DNA from 2 places in the Achromobacter sp. T5-5 genome. Region 2 is predicted to be linked to the other one. Evidence: riboswitches for the same ligand, from Rfam matches in the RefSeq annotation. Region 2 holds a riboswitch; the other holds the start of a gene.
The links. A riboswitch is a leader RNA that binds a small molecule or an ion and turns the genes downstream of it on or off. The one in region 2 is predicted to bind thiamine pyrophosphate.

Region 1 (7,276 bases), 1.3 Mb from region 2:
TGTCGCACGAGCTGGGCGCGGACGGCATCACCGTCAACATGGTGTCCGGCGGCCTGCTGCGCACCACCGACGCCTCGGCCGCCACGCCCGACGCCGTCTTCGACATGATCGCCGCCGGCACCCCGCTGCGCGAAGTCACCACGCCCGAACAGTTCGCCGACGCGGTGCTGTTCTTCGCCAGCCCGTGGTCGCGGGCGGTGACGGGACAGAATCTGATTGTCGATGGGGGGCTGGTGAAGGGGTGATGGCGGAGGTGACAGCGCCATTCGGCTCGCCGCCCGGCTGAGGCCGACCGATGCATCGTGTGTTACGGTGGAACGGCAGATCCACCAAAACTCAGGAGACACGATGAAGACGCAGATCACCTACCGAAAGCTCGACGGCGGCGAGGGCGTGGCCCTCGTGAATGGCGGAATTTCCGAACTGCATCAAGCCAAGCAGGATCTTGCAAACTGGCTGGACTTGCCCGAGACGGATAGCTCGGCCGCAGACCACGAGGATGTGGACGGCAGGCTGCGGCGCGGCGGAATCGAGCCGGGGTCGGTACGATTCAATCACATCAGCGAGTAGCAACAACCGGACAGCCCCGATTTTTATCTGGGCTGTGCTCGTGCGACGCTGGAGCCTGCGAAACCGAACTACGGGACAGGCGTCTTGCACCGACGCAAACCGCGCACGGCAATCCAGATCAGCGCGGTCGCCAGAACCACGGTCATCGCTGCAGCGGTAAAAACCACAAGGTATTCGACGTCGGCGGCCTCTTCGCAGCAGCGAATCTCTACGTGCCGGTTCACTTGCTCCCAGACCCACTGCGGAATGGGGGCCCACAAACTCGGGTCACGAATCCAAAGTAGCGTCAACCCGATCGTCGACACGATAAGCCAAAGAGCCAGAAGAAAGTAACGCAAAAGCCTGCGCATCAAAGACCCCTTGCGCATCGCACGTTCACGATGCCGTAAGCCTTGAGTACGGATCCGGGAATAGCGGTACCTTCGCTCCCCAAAAGCGTCCTGCGCACAGCCGCAAAGTCCGAGGCGCTATCGATGGTTATGCACCCTTCGCTGATTCCCCTCCGGCCTTTGGGATGTAGCCGGAAATTTCCGCGCTCAACTTCATGGCAGAAAACCCAATCGTCCACTTTACTGTCTTGAGCATAGAGAGCAAACCAATCCCATCGGCCGCCTATCCACGTATTGATCGCACTTCGCAGGCCACTGGTCGGCCGATCCACAATGTAATACTTGCCGGCTGGAATTGGCCCCACATTGCGTAGGCAGGCGGACTCACACTGGTTGAAGTGGCCCTCCTTTCCTGAGAAGGCATTCACGGACAGCCCACGGCCTTTTAGCTTGCTCATGGGTTGGCTGTTGAGCAGGAAATCCCATTCGAACATCGGCGGCTCCAAAATGTGATCGACGGTGCCAGGGTGCGCTATTCGTCCAAATAGGTGAATAGGCGTGGTCCGATAGATTTGCCTTTCATGGGCTCCAATCGTAAGCAGGTATCATCTGGCCTTGTCCTTCGCACCGGCTGCCTGTACCCCGGATCGTAGCCAGATGTGCAGCTAGACCGGTCCTTGAACGGCAGCGCCGACAATCGCAATAATCACCGGTCTACCAACAACATGAAACTCGCCACCTGGAACGTCAACTCCCTGAACGTGCGCCTGCAACAGGTCCTTGACTGGCTCGCCGCCAACCCCGTCGACGTGCTGTGCATCCAGGAACTCAAGCTCACCGACGACAAGTTCCCCGAAGCGGCGTTCAAGGAAGCCGGCTACCACGCGGTCTGGGCCGGCCAGAAGACCTACAACGGCGTCGCGATCATTTCGCGCGTGCCCGGCACGACCATGGTGCGCAACATCCCCGGCTATGAAGACGCCCAGCAGCGCGTGCTGGCCCTGACCTTCCCCAGCCCCGAGGGCGACGTGCGCGTCGTGTGCGCCTATTGCCCCAATGGCCAGTCGGTCGGGTCGGACAAGTACACCTACAAGCTGGAATGGTTCGAGGCCATGCGCAACTGGCTGGCCGACGAGATCAAGCAGTTCCCGCGCCTTGCCGTGCTGGGCGACTACAACGTCGCGCCGGCCGACGAGGACGTGCACAACCCCGAGAAGTGGGAAGGCCAGGTCCTGGTGTCCGAGCCGGAGCGCCAGGCGCTGCGCTCCCTGCTGGACCTGGGTCTGACCGACTCGTTCCGCCTGTTCGAGCAGCCGGAAAAGTCGTTCAGCTGGTGGGATTACCGCCAATTCGCCTTCCGCCGCAACGCCGGCCTGCGCATCGACCACGTGCTGCTGTCCGCCCCGCTGGTCAAGCGCTGCGTCGCCTGCGTCATCGACAAGGAACCCCGCCGCAACGAGCAGCCGTCCGACCACGCGCCGGTCATTGCGACGCTCGAGTTCGCCTGACGCGGCGGTGCGCCGGAACGTGTTGCGCAGGCCTACTGAATTCCTGTATATTTCTGGTCTTGCTTGATTTGGGGCGGTAGCTCAGCTGGGAGAGCGTCGCGTTCGCAATGCGAAGGTCGGGAGTTCGATCCTCCTCCGCTCCACCAAATTCCAGACGGAAAAGCCTTGGACCTTGTGGTCCAGGGCTTTTTTGTTTTATGCGGCCCATCGGGGCCGCGTACTTCTCAGACCTTTAGACCCTGTCCTGATCCAGCCTGCGCACCGCCGCGCTCAGCGTCGCGAAATCGAATTCCTTGCGCCCGCGCAGCACCAGACGGATCAATACCGTCACCACCACCGGCACAAATGCCGCCAGCAGGAACGATTCCAAGAGGAATACCGGCTTGTCCCCCGGCGCGGGAAAGAAGAACAGCCCGGCGATCAGGCCCGCGATCGTGGCGGCCGTGGCGGTGAAGCCGTCGTGCTTGCGGCTGAACAGGCCGTAGAAGACGGGGAAGGCGGCGGCCGAGCACAGCAGGTCGGCCAGCAGGAACAGGTACAGCACGCTGTAGCCCTGCGAGGCCACGATCATGACGGGAATCGCCATCAGCAGCACCAGCCAGCGCGCCAGGCGCTTCATGGTCGCGCCCTGGGCATGGGGCATCAGGCGGCGCAGGTCGACCGCGATGATGCTCGTCACGGCGCTGATCGCGGTATCGGCGGTGCTCATGACCAGGGCCAGCCCCAGGGGAATCAGGGCGATGACGAACCAGACCGGGGCGTTCGGCATGATGACGCTGAACAGCGCGATCGAACTGTCGCCCGCGGGCGCGAGCGCGACGAACGCCAGGCCAAAGAGGCCCATCAGGAAAATGAACGGCGCCACCAGCGCGCCGCCCAGCAGGAAGCCGTTACGCATGGTGCGCGCATCGCGCGCGGCGTAGATGCGCTGCCAGTTGCCCTGGTGGAAGATGCCGGTCAGGAGGATGGCGACGAAGAACGTCAGCCCCGCCTTCACGCCGACCGGATCGGTCAGGTCCAGCAATTGCGGGGCCTTGGCCTGCAGCGCCTCGATGGTGGGCGTGGCGCCCCCCGCCACCTGCCAGCCGAAGAAGCACAGGATCACCAGCAACGGCACGATGATCATCATTTGCACCTGATCGGTGAAGATGGACGACCGCAGCCCGCCATAGGTGGTGTAGAGCAAGGTCGTGCCCATCACGATCGCGGCCGTTGCCCACAGCGGCACGGGGGCCAGCATGGCAACCAGCTTGGCGATGGCCGTGATCTCGGCCGACAGCGCGATGAACAGGTAAAAGAGCATGATGAAGAGCGCCAGCCCGTACATCGGCCGGCCGTAGCGCGCCATCAGGAATTCGGTCAGCGTGTGACCGTGCGGAATCAGTTCGCGCATGCGCCGTCCCAGCGGGATCATGACCAGGCGCGGCGACATCGATCCCAGCGCGTAGCCGATGACCGCCGCCAGCCCGCCCCACGTGGCCGCCTGGGCGGGCGAAAAGAGAATCCAGGCGCCCAATGTGGAGGCCATCAGGGTCAGGATCGTGCCGAAGGACCCCTGGCTATTGCGCGCCACGATGTAGTCCTCCAGCGTCCCGCGCTTGCGGCGCGTATAGAGCACGCTGGCGATGGCAAAGCCGCCGGAAAACAGCAGCAGCCACATCAGGGCGGTGGTTTGGGTCAGCATGAAAGTCGGTCCTCCCGCGGACGGCCTGGAGCCGGACGCGCAACGCGGCGGCCCGCCGTGCGGAGGGCCGAATGATGAATGGAATCAGGGAGGGCGCGCGAGACTTGCGGAGTCCTTCCCTTCGCCGGCATTACCCGGATCAGGTTCAAAGGGTTACCGCGTTGGCGCGGAATCTCAGCCCGTACAGAGCTCCCCCAGGAATTGCCGCAAGGTTAGGAGAGCGGCGCGACGATGTCAACGCGGCCCGCCCGGGGCGCGTGGCCGCTGGCGCACGCCCACCTGGCGGTTTTATGCTAAGTTCGCCCGCTTGCGGCGCCCGAGGGCGGGCAGGAAAACGCCCAGGCGCCCAGGCGCCACGCCCCCGCCATCGCTGCCGCCCCGACGACGCAACCGACGAGCCGATCGCCATGATGCACCTGAACCTGTTCATTTTCGGCTGCGGCCATCACCGCGCGGCCTGGCGCCACCCCGACTCGGCGGCCGAGCGCCTGGGCGACATCCGCTACTACGAGGAACTGGCCCGCACGGCCGAGCGCGGCAAGCTCGACGCCATTTTCTTTGCCGACGGGCAGTCGATGGACAACATCGGCGATGGACCGCGCTGGTATCTGGAACCGCTGACCACCATGGCGGCCATCGCACGCGCCACCACGCACATTGGCCTGATCAGCACGGTCTCCAGCACCTTCTTCACGCCCTTTCACGCGGCGCGCATGGTCGCCTCGCTGGACCACATCTCGGGCGGCCGCATGGGCTGGAACGTGGTGACGTCGATGTTCGACGCCGAGGCGCGCAATCACGGCTACGAATCCATGCCGGGCCACGACTGGCGCTACGCCCGCGCCGAGGAATTCGTCGACGTCGCGCTGCGCCTGTTCGATTCCTGGGAAGACGACGCGCTGGCCATTGATCGCGCGGGCTTCTATGGCGTGCCCGACCGCCTGCACAAGATCCATCACCATGGCGCGCATTTCCTGGTCGACGGCCCCCTGACCGTGCCGCGCCCGCCTCAGGGCCACCCGGTGCTGTTCCAGGCCGGCGCCTCGGACCAGGGCCGCGATCTGGCAGCGCGGCGCGCCGAAGCCATCTACGCGGTGGCCTACGACCTGGCCGCGGCGCAGTCTTATTACCGCGACATCAAGCAGCGCGTGCGCGCCGCGGGCCGCGATGCCTTCGTGCCCATCATGCCGGGACTGGTGACCTACGTGGGCTCGACCGAAGCCGAGGCCCGCGCCAAGCAGCGCGAACTGGACGAACTGCTGCCCAGCGACGCCTCGCTGCGCCAGTTGGGCATGTTCGTGCTGCAGGACTGCAACGGCTGGGAACTGGATGCGCCCGTGCCGCCCCTGCCCCCCTTGGCCGAATTCACCGGCCCCAAGGGCCGCTACGCCACCATCCTGCGCATCATCGAAACCGAACAGCCCACCGTGCGCCAGTTGCTGGGCCGGCTGGCGGCCGGCGGAGGCCACTGCACGATGGTGGGCACGCCCGAGCAGATTGCGGACCGGATGGAGCAATGGTTCAGGAACGAAGGCGCCGACGGCTTCAACCTGATGCCGCCGTCATTGCCGGGCGGGATCGACGACTTCGTGGAGCAGGTGGTGCCCGTGCTGCAACGGCGCGGGCTGTTCCGCACCGAATATGAACATCGCACGCTGCGCGGCCACTTGGGGCTGGAAAGGCCGCAACGCTGAGCCGTGGCCCGGCCTTCATTGTTGCCGTTCCAGCAATAGATCGACCCACCAGGCCCCATATTTGTATCGCCGCGCGGTCGCTAGAATCGTCCGGGCGGCGACGCGGGGTTCGGCTCAGGCGTTGCGTCCGCTACCCCACAGTCGTATCCCTGGTTTTTTGAATGCAATCCTTCCTGGAATTTCTTGCGCACGGCCTGTTTCATTTCAGCATCTGGCAGATCGTCCTCTTCACGCTCGCGGCTACGCACATCACGATTGCGGGCACCACCCTCTACCTGCATCGCAGCCAGACCCATCGCGGCGTGGATTTCCATCCCGCGGTCGCCCACTTCTTCCGCTTCTGGCTCTGGCTGACCAGCGGCATGAAGACCCGCGAATGGGTCGCGGTCCACCGCAAGCACCACGCCAAATGCGAACGCGAAGGCGATCCGCATTCGCCCGCGGTGTATGGCGTGATGCGCGTGTTCCTGCGCGGCGCCGACCTGTACCGCGTCGAGGCGTCGATGGCGTCCACGCTGGAACGCTACGGCCGCGGCACGCCGGACGACTGGCTGGAGCGCAATGTCTACACCCCCCACAGCACCTGGGGCATCCTCATCATGCTCGTCATCGACCTGCTGGCGTTCGGCGCCCTGGGCCTGACGGTGTGGGCCGTTCAGATGGCGTGGATCCCCTTTTGGGCGGCGGGCGTGGTCAATGGGCTGGGGCACTTCGTCGGCTACCGCAATTTTTCCAGTCCGGACGCCAGCACCAACCTGTCGCCCCTGGGCCTGGTGATTGGCGGCGAAGAGCTGCACAACAACCATCATGCGCATGCGACCTCGGCCAAGTTCTCCAGCAAGTGGTATGAGTTCGACCTGGGCTGGATGTATATCCGCATTCTCCAGGCGCTGGGCCTGGCCAAGGTGCGCCGCGTGGCGCCCAAGCGCGTGCTGCGCGACCGCACGCAGGCCGGCCTTGCGGCGGACCTGCGCACGCTGGAGGCGGTGCAGACCCACCGTTACGACGTGATGCGCCGCTTTGGCGCGCTGCTCAAGCAGACTGCCTTGCGCGAACTGCGCGAGCGCAGGAAGGTGGACGCGCGCGCCACGCTCAAATGGCGCCGGTCGGTGCTGCGCAAGTTTCTGTTGCGCCAGGAAGCGCTGCTGAGCGAGCCCCAGCGCAGCCAGCTGGACTCCGCGCTCAGCGGGATGGAGCAGTTGCAGCGGCTGGTGGACATGCGGCAGGCGCTGGCCCGACTGTGGGAAAGCTCGTCCGCAAGCAGCGACCAGTTGCTGCAGCAACTGCGCGCGTGGCTGGCACAGGCCAGCGGCAGCGGCATCACTGGCCTGTCCCGATTTGCGCGGGACCTGTCGCGCTACGCCTGAGCGCCGCCGCTGGCGGGCCGGCGCGGCACAGGCAGCCCGTCAGCCGGCCTGGGTGGCCGGCTTGGGCGCCTTGCCGTCAGGCTGCGTCTGGTCAGCGGTTGCCGGCCTGCGGGCCCGCGTGGCG
Region 2 (7,276 bases):
GCCACCAGAAATTTCGCCGAGGAGAATCCCTGGACCAGGGCGCCATTGAGGCTGGTCTCGATCTGGAAAAACCCTTTGGTCGGCCCCGCCAGGGCCCGCACGGGATGCCCATCGGGCAGATGGGCCACGACGTTGGCCTGCGGCGGGTCGCTGATGCGCGGTTCGCTGCGGACTCTGAGCATGCCGTCGGTGATGGCCACCTTCATGGGCGTGCCATCGCGCGTAACCGGGGAAGGGGCGGCGATCAACGCCTGGCCCGCTGCGGGCGTTTCCAGCAAGGGCGCGTCCGCGCCCGGATCCGGCACCGTGTGCGCTAGCCGGATGAGATCGAAGAGCGCCTGCCCGTAGTGCTTGCCGCCTTCGGGCTGGAACCCCTGTTCCAGGCCCTTGGATTCCTTGTAGCCCCCGGTGTTGTAGACAATGCCCACCGTCGCCAGGTCAAAGTCCGAAAGACTGGACCGGCCCTCGAAGCCCCGCTTCTTCAAGGCGAACTGCAGCACGCCCATCGCCCGCCTGAGCGACCCATCGAAGGTTGCCCATTGGCGCTCCAGGAAGTAGTCGGGCTCTCTCAGGAAATGCTGGATGTCCACCTGATACACCCCGAACGCATGACAGTACTTCTCGGGGTTGCCGGCGACTTTCTTGTAGGTGCCCCCCACGACGTTGGCCATGCTGACCAGCGCCTCGCGGCCCATATCGAACATGCGCTGTCCTTCAGGCTTGCTCAGCAATTCCGCCCGCGTCTTCGGAAACGCTCCCCGGCCGTCAAGCGTGTCGCCCACGCACAGCGCCATCACCTCATCGACCGAGGCGATCTGCCTCCGAGCAATGGGCCAGATTTCCCCGCTTTCCTGGCAGGCCAGCGCCGTGAGGAAATCGACAGTCAAGGGCGTGCCCTTTGTCGCCGCGGTCATCTTGCTGAAAAAGTTCGACTTGAACCAGGCGATATCGTCTTTCTTGACCATCCATGCTCTCCCCGAAGGCTGCGGCGAAAAACGGGCCACAAGCAATGCGCGTCGGCAACCTGAATCTGCATGGATGTTAGGGTCAGGGCGAGGAACGGCCATACCTCACATTGGGTATGGGCGCGCCGCATCGCGCCGGTCTGGACCGCCCTGAGCCGAGGGCGTGGACGTCCGATACAATTTATGACACACTCTGATATTTTTGGATACGCCTGCTTAAATCCGAGTACGGGCGGCTCGCAACCTCAGTCATCCATTGATATCCCGACCATGTATCGAACCCCGAAGAATGTGCTGAAAATGGCCGTTGCCTGCGGCGCCCTGCTTGCGGCAACGGGATGCGCCAATGTTCCGCTGGCGCCTGAAGAGAGCAACCAGAAGGCCAAGACCTTTGCGGCGCCTGACGAAGGCAAGTCCGGACTATTCGTTTATCGGGACAGCTACGTCGGCAAAGCGCTGAAGAAAGACGTGTATGTCGATGGAAACTGCATTGGCGAAACCGCCGACCGGGTTTTCTTCTACACCCAGGTCGAAGGCGACAAACCGCATAAGGTGTCGACCGAATCGGAGTTTTCCCCGAACGATCTCATGCTGACCATGGAGGCGGGCAAAAACTACTTCGTGCGGCAGTTCATCAAAATGGGCGTATTCGTCGGCGGGGCCGGCCTTGAACAAGTCCCGGAAGAAGAAGGAAAGCGCGTGATTTCCAAGCCAGAGGTCAAACTGGCCACCCAAGGTCAGTGCGGCTGATCATCAAGGCCTTTTGACCCAGCACACCGGCGCGCCCGGGTGCCTGGTTTGAAGCGGGAGCTTGACACCTCCCGCTCCCCCCCGGGAACATACCCTCCATTCACCCGGGGAGCTTCGCCAAGAAGCTGAGAATCCGTTGGCCTGCGCATGCAGGCAATGCACGGCGACCCGTCGAACCTGATCCAGACAACACTGGCGTAGGGATGGTGCGTGTCCCGCGGCGCGCGTCCCCTGCGCAAGGAACGCCCGGCATGACACCCAACGACCTTCACGCCCTCGCCCTCCCGTCCCAAACCCTCCTCGCCGCCGTGCGCCGCGACGCGCCGCTCGTGCAGTGCCTGACCAATTACGTCTCCATGAACTACGCGGCCAATGCCGTGCTGGCCATCGGCGCGTCGCCCGCCATGGTGCATGCCGAAGAGGAAGCGCCGGAATTCGCGCGCATCGCCGGCGCGCTGGTCATCAATATCGGCACCCTGTCATCGCCCTGGCTGCAAAGCATGCTGCTGACCGCGCAAGCCGCGAAAGCAGCGGGCACGCCCTGGGTGCTCGATCCCGTCGCCCATCACGCCACCGCGTTCCGGCGCGACGCCATCGCGCGGCTGCTCGACCTTGAACCCGCCATCATCCGCGGCAGTGCCTCGGAGATCATTGCGCTGGCGGGCGGCCGCAGCGCCGGCCGGGGCGTGGACGCCCGCGACGCCGTGGCGCAGGCCGAGGAGTCGGCCCGGGACATCGCCGCGCGCCGCCACACCGTGGTGGCGGTGACGGGCGAGGTCGACTACGTCACGGACGGCGCGCGCGCGGTGCGGATCGCGGGCGGTTCGCCGCTGATGCCGCGCGTGACCGCGACCGGCTGCGCATTGAGCGCGGTCGTCGGCGCTTTTGTCGCCGTGTCGCGCGACGATCCCTACGTTGCCGCCGTGGCCGCCCTCTCCTGCTTCGCCATCGCGGGCCAGCGCGCCGCCGTCCACGCGGAAGGACCGGGGTCGTTCGCATGGCGGTTCCTGGACGCGCTGGCGGCGCTGGAAGACGATTGCCTGACCCGCGAGTCGCCGCTGCGTTGATCTGACCCCGCGCATGTCACGCATGGGTCACACACTGTCCCCAAAATTCTTTCCTTCAACCTGGAGGAAAGACGGTGAAGCCACACCTACGCAAGATCTTTGCAGGGACGGCCAGCGTTGCGCTGGTCGTCGGCCTGTCCGCCTGCGGCGGCGATGACGATAACGACGACGCCGCCCCCGAGACACCGCCGCAGGCGAGCGTGCCGCAGGGCGCGACGCTCGACGTTGCGATCCTGGGCACCACCGACCTGCACGCCAACGTGCTGGGCTACGACTATTACAAGCTGGCCGAAGACAAAAGCTACGGCATGGACCGCACGGCCACGCTGATCGCCAATGCGCGCAAGCAGCATCCGAACACGCTGCTGTTCGACAACGGCGACACGGTGCAGGGCACCGCCCTGTCGGACTACCAGGCGCTGGTGTCGCCGGTGCAGTGTTCCGACATGATCGCGATCTACAAGCAGATGAAGCTGCTGTCGTACGACGCGGCCACGATGGGCAACCACGAGTTCAACTACGGCCTGCCCTTCCTGTCGCAGATCACCAATGTGGACTTCGGGCTGGACGGCATCCGCAAGGGCACGGCGCAGACCAACCCGACGGGCGCGAAGGACTGCGCGGCGCCGGCGTTCCCCTTCGTGTCCGCCAATGTGGTGTCGGCGGCGTCCAAGCAGCCGATCTTCAAGCCGTGGGTGCTGCTGGACAAGACCTTCCAGGCGACGGACGCCAGCGGCAAGGCCATCGACGTGCCGCTCAAGGTGGGCGTGATCGGCTTTGCGCCCCCGCCCATCATGCAGTGGGACAAGGCCAACCTTGAAGGCCACGTGGAAGTCACGGGCTGGAAGGAGACGGCGGCGCGCTACGTGCCGGAAATGAAGGCCGCGGGCGCGGACCTGGTGGTGGCGCTGGCGCATGGCGGCATCGACCTCGCGACGGCGTACAGCCCGGACATGGAAAACGGCGCAGCCTACTTGACCCAGGTGGCCGGCATCGACGCGCTGATCACGGGCCACCAGCATCTGCTGTTTCCCGACACGAATGCCAAGTCGCAATTCGCCGGCCAGCCGGGCGTCGAGCTGGAAAAAGGCCTGATCAATGGCGTGCCGACCGTGCAGGCCGGCCAGTGGGGCAACAACCTTGGCCAGATCACGCTCAAGCTCACGTACGACCAAGGCTGGAAGGTACGGAAGGACGCCACGCAGGTGCAGCGCATCTCGACGCGCCTGACGGCGCAGAGCGGCGCCACGCCCGCCACGTATGTGGAGCCGGACAGCGCCGTGCAGCAACTGGTGCAGGCCGAACACGCCGCGACGATCGACTACGTCAAGACGCCGATCGGCCAGAGCCAGTTCGACATGGCCACGTACTACGCGCTGGCCGGCGACGTGTCGGCGCTGCAGATCGTGAACATGGCGCAGATCGACTACCTGACGGACTACATCGCGAAGAACAGCCCGTCGTATGCAGGACTGCCGATCCTGTCGGCCGCCGCGCCCTTCAAGGGCGGACGCAACGGCCCCGGCGACTTCACGTATGTGCAGCAGGGCAACGTCGCCATCAACAACGCGGCCGACCTGTACCTGTACCCCAACACGCTGCAGGTGGTGCGGGTCAGCGGCGACATCGTGCGCCAGTGGCTGGAAAAGACGGCCGAACAGTTCAAGCAGATCGACCCCGCCCAGGTCGCGCCGCAGGATCTGATCGACACCAGCTTCCCGACGTTCAATTTCGACGTCCTGTACGCGACGGGCAATGCGCTGCGGTATGAAATCGACGTGACGCAGCCCAAGGGCTCGCGCATCACGGCGCTGACGTATAACGGCGCGCCGCTGGATCTGACCGCGCAATTCCTGGTGGTCACCAACAACTACCGCGCCAGCGGCGGCGGCGATTTTCCCGGCCTGGCCGGCGGCAAGGGCGACATCGTGCTGCAGGCTCCCGACGCAAGCCGCGACGTGCTGATCAGCTACATCAAGAAGAACCCGGTGCTGGATCTGGCCACCTTCGGCCTGGACCGCAGCTGGCGCTTCAAGCAGGTCAGCACGCTGGCCGGACCGGTGGTGTTCTCGTCGGTGCCCGGCACGCTGGCGATGGCCACCGCGCATGGCGTGACCAACGTGTCGGTCTACGACGCCACGCCGGACGCCACGACGCAGCTTTCGCGCTACGCGGTCGACCTCAGCCAGTAAGTCTGCAACGCGGCCGAAGCGGCGGGGCGTCCTGCAACGGGACGCCCCGCGCTAGCGGTAGTAGACGCAGATGCGCTTGCCGCCGATCTCGTGCACGTCGATCGGCAGCTCGTACAGATCGCTCAGCACGTCCGGCCGGATCAGTTCGTCCGGCGTGCCGTGGCGCGCAATGCGCCCCTGCCGCATCGCCACGATGCGATCCGCGTAGCTGGACGCGAAGTTGATGTCGTGCAGCACCAGCACCACCGTCTTGCCCAGTTCATCGGCCGCGCGCCGCAGCGTGCCCATCATGGCGACGGCATGCTTCATGTCCAGGCTGTTCAGCGGCTCGTCGAGCAGGACGTAGCGCGTGTCCTGGCACAGCACCATCGCGACGAACGCGCGCTGGCGCTGCCCGCCGGACATCTCGTCCAGATAGCGATCGGCCAGCGGCTCCAGGTTCAGGTAGGCGATGGCCTGGTCGATGTGGACCTTGTCATCCATCGTCAGGCGTCCGCCCGTGTGCGGATAGCGCCCGAAGGCCACCAGGTCCTTCACCGTGAGCCGCAGCGGCAGGTGGTTGTCCTGGCGCAGGATGGCCAGGCGGCGCGCCAGTTCCCGGCTGTCGGCGCGCGTCACGTCCAGGCCTTCGACCAGGACCCGCCCCGCGCTCATCGGCAAGAGCCGGCTGACCATGGACAGCAAGGTGGACTTGCCCGCCCCGTTGGGTCCGATGATGGCGGTGACGCCGCCGGCCGGCAGGTCCAGGCTGACGCCGTCGATCACCACCGTGTCGCCGTATTGTTTGCTGACGTTCTGGATTTCTATCATCGGCGCCCCTTGCGCAAGATCAGGACGAGGAACATCACGCCGCCCACGAATTCGATCACCACGCTCACCGTGGTATTGAGCCCCAGGACGCGTTCCAGCAGCGTCTGGCCGCCCACCAGGAAGATGACGCTCAACAGCGCCGCGGCCGGGACCGTGTGGCGGTGCCTGTCGGACCCCATGGCCTGGTACGCCAGGTTGCTGACAAGCAAGCCGAAGAAAGTCACGGGCCCGACCAGCGCCGTGGACACGGACACCAGCACGGCGATGGCCGCCAGCGTCAGCATGAGGGTGCGGCGGTAGTCCACGCCCAGGTTCAGCGCAATGTCGCGGCCCAGCGCCAGCACGTCGTAGCGGCGCCGCATCCGCCAGACCAGCAGGGACGCGGCGCACACCGCCGCGAACGCGATCGGCAGCAGCCCCACCCGCACCGAATTGAAATTGGCGAACATGCGGTCCTGCAGCACCAGGAATTCGTTCGGATCGATCAGGCGCACCACGAAGCCCGACAGGCTGCGAAACAGCAGGCCAAAGACGATGCCCACCAGCATCATCAGATGCAGGCTGCGCACCGCGTCGGAAAACAGCCAGCGAAACAGCAGGCAGGCAAACGCCGTCATGGCGCACACCTCCAGCAGGAAAGCGGCGACAGGATGGCTGACCGTGGCCGCTGCCTGCCCGAAGCCGAACACCACCACCGCCTGGATCAGCAGGTACAGGGCATCGAAGCCCATGATGGCCGGCGTCAGGATGCGATTGTGCGTGATGGTCTGGAACAGCACCGACGACACCGCCACGGCATAGGCCACCAGCAGCATGGCCAGCAGCTTGCCGCCGCGAAAGGGAATAACGAACGACCACTGGCCATTCGCGCCCAGCGTCATGAAGGCCACGGCGCAAAGCAGCGCCACGGCCCCCAGCGCCGCCAGGCGCCACGCCTGCGGCGGTCGCGCGGCCGCCATGCGAATCGAGGTCTCAGCCAAGGCGGTTCCTCCGCGTGCGCAGCAGCCACAGGAACAGGATGCTGCCCAGCACGCCCACGACGGTCCCGATGGGAATCTCGTAGGGATGGATGAGCAGGCGGCCGATGATGTCGCAGGCCAGCACGAACACGCCGCCCAGCAACGCCACCCAAGGGATGGCGCGGCGCATGTTGTCGCCCAGGACCAGGCTGACGGCATTGGGGACGATGAGGCCCAGGAAGGGGATACCGCCGGCGGTCACGACGACCACGGCCGAAATCGCGGAGACGATCAACAGGCCCACCAGCGTCAGCCGCGCATGGTTCAACCCGAGGTTCGCGGCGAACTCGCGCCCCATGCCGGCCACGGTATAGCGGTCGGCGGCGGCATAGGCCGCGCAGGCCAGCGCAAAGCCGATCCACAGCAGCTCATACCGCCCGCGCAGCACGCCGGAGAAGTCGCCGGTGGTCCATGCGTGCAGCGATTGCAGCAGATCGAAGCGGTACGCCATGAAGGTGGTGACGGCGTGGATG

Region 1: another riboswitch for thiamine pyrophosphate. It lies ahead of ACZ50Q_RS18180 (sodium:solute symporter family protein); the one in region 2 lies ahead of thiM (hydroxyethylthiazole kinase).

Annotation. Positions count from the first base shown of each region.
Region 1 covers NZ_AP027919.1:3,999,346-4,006,621, forward strand. The annotation lists gene ACZ50Q_RS18150 (3-oxoacyl-ACP reductase) at 1-245, shown strand, start outside; gene ACZ50Q_RS18155 (hypothetical protein) at 349-570, shown strand; gene ACZ50Q_RS18160 (hypothetical protein) at 639-920, opposite strand; gene ACZ50Q_RS18165 (DUF2778 domain-containing protein) at 920-1,393, opposite strand; gene xth (exodeoxyribonuclease III) at 1,625-2,407, shown strand; tRNA gene ACZ50Q_RS18175 (tRNA-Ala) at 2,478-2,553, shown strand; gene ACZ50Q_RS18180 (sodium:solute symporter family protein) at 2,640-4,091, opposite strand; TPP riboswitch at 4,191-4,297, opposite strand; gene ACZ50Q_RS18185 (LLM class flavin-dependent oxidoreductase) at 4,499-5,785, shown strand; gene ACZ50Q_RS18190 (DesA family fatty acid desaturase) at 5,947-7,152, shown strand; gene ACZ50Q_RS18195 (hypothetical protein) at 7,192-7,276, opposite strand, start outside.
Region 2 covers NZ_AP027919.1:2,653,264-2,660,539, reverse strand. The annotation lists gene ACZ50Q_RS12095 (hypothetical protein) at 1-965, opposite strand, end outside; gene ACZ50Q_RS12090 (DUF2846 domain-containing protein) at 1,149-1,715, shown strand; TPP riboswitch at 1,811-1,937, shown strand; gene thiM (hydroxyethylthiazole kinase) at 1,967-2,782, shown strand; gene ACZ50Q_RS12080 (5'-nucleotidase C-terminal domain-containing protein) at 2,857-4,974, shown strand; gene ACZ50Q_RS12075 (iron ABC transporter ATP-binding protein) at 5,026-5,784, opposite strand; gene ACZ50Q_RS12070 (iron chelate uptake ABC transporter family permease subunit) at 5,781-6,743, opposite strand; gene ACZ50Q_RS12065 (ABC transporter permease) at 6,757-7,276, opposite strand, start outside.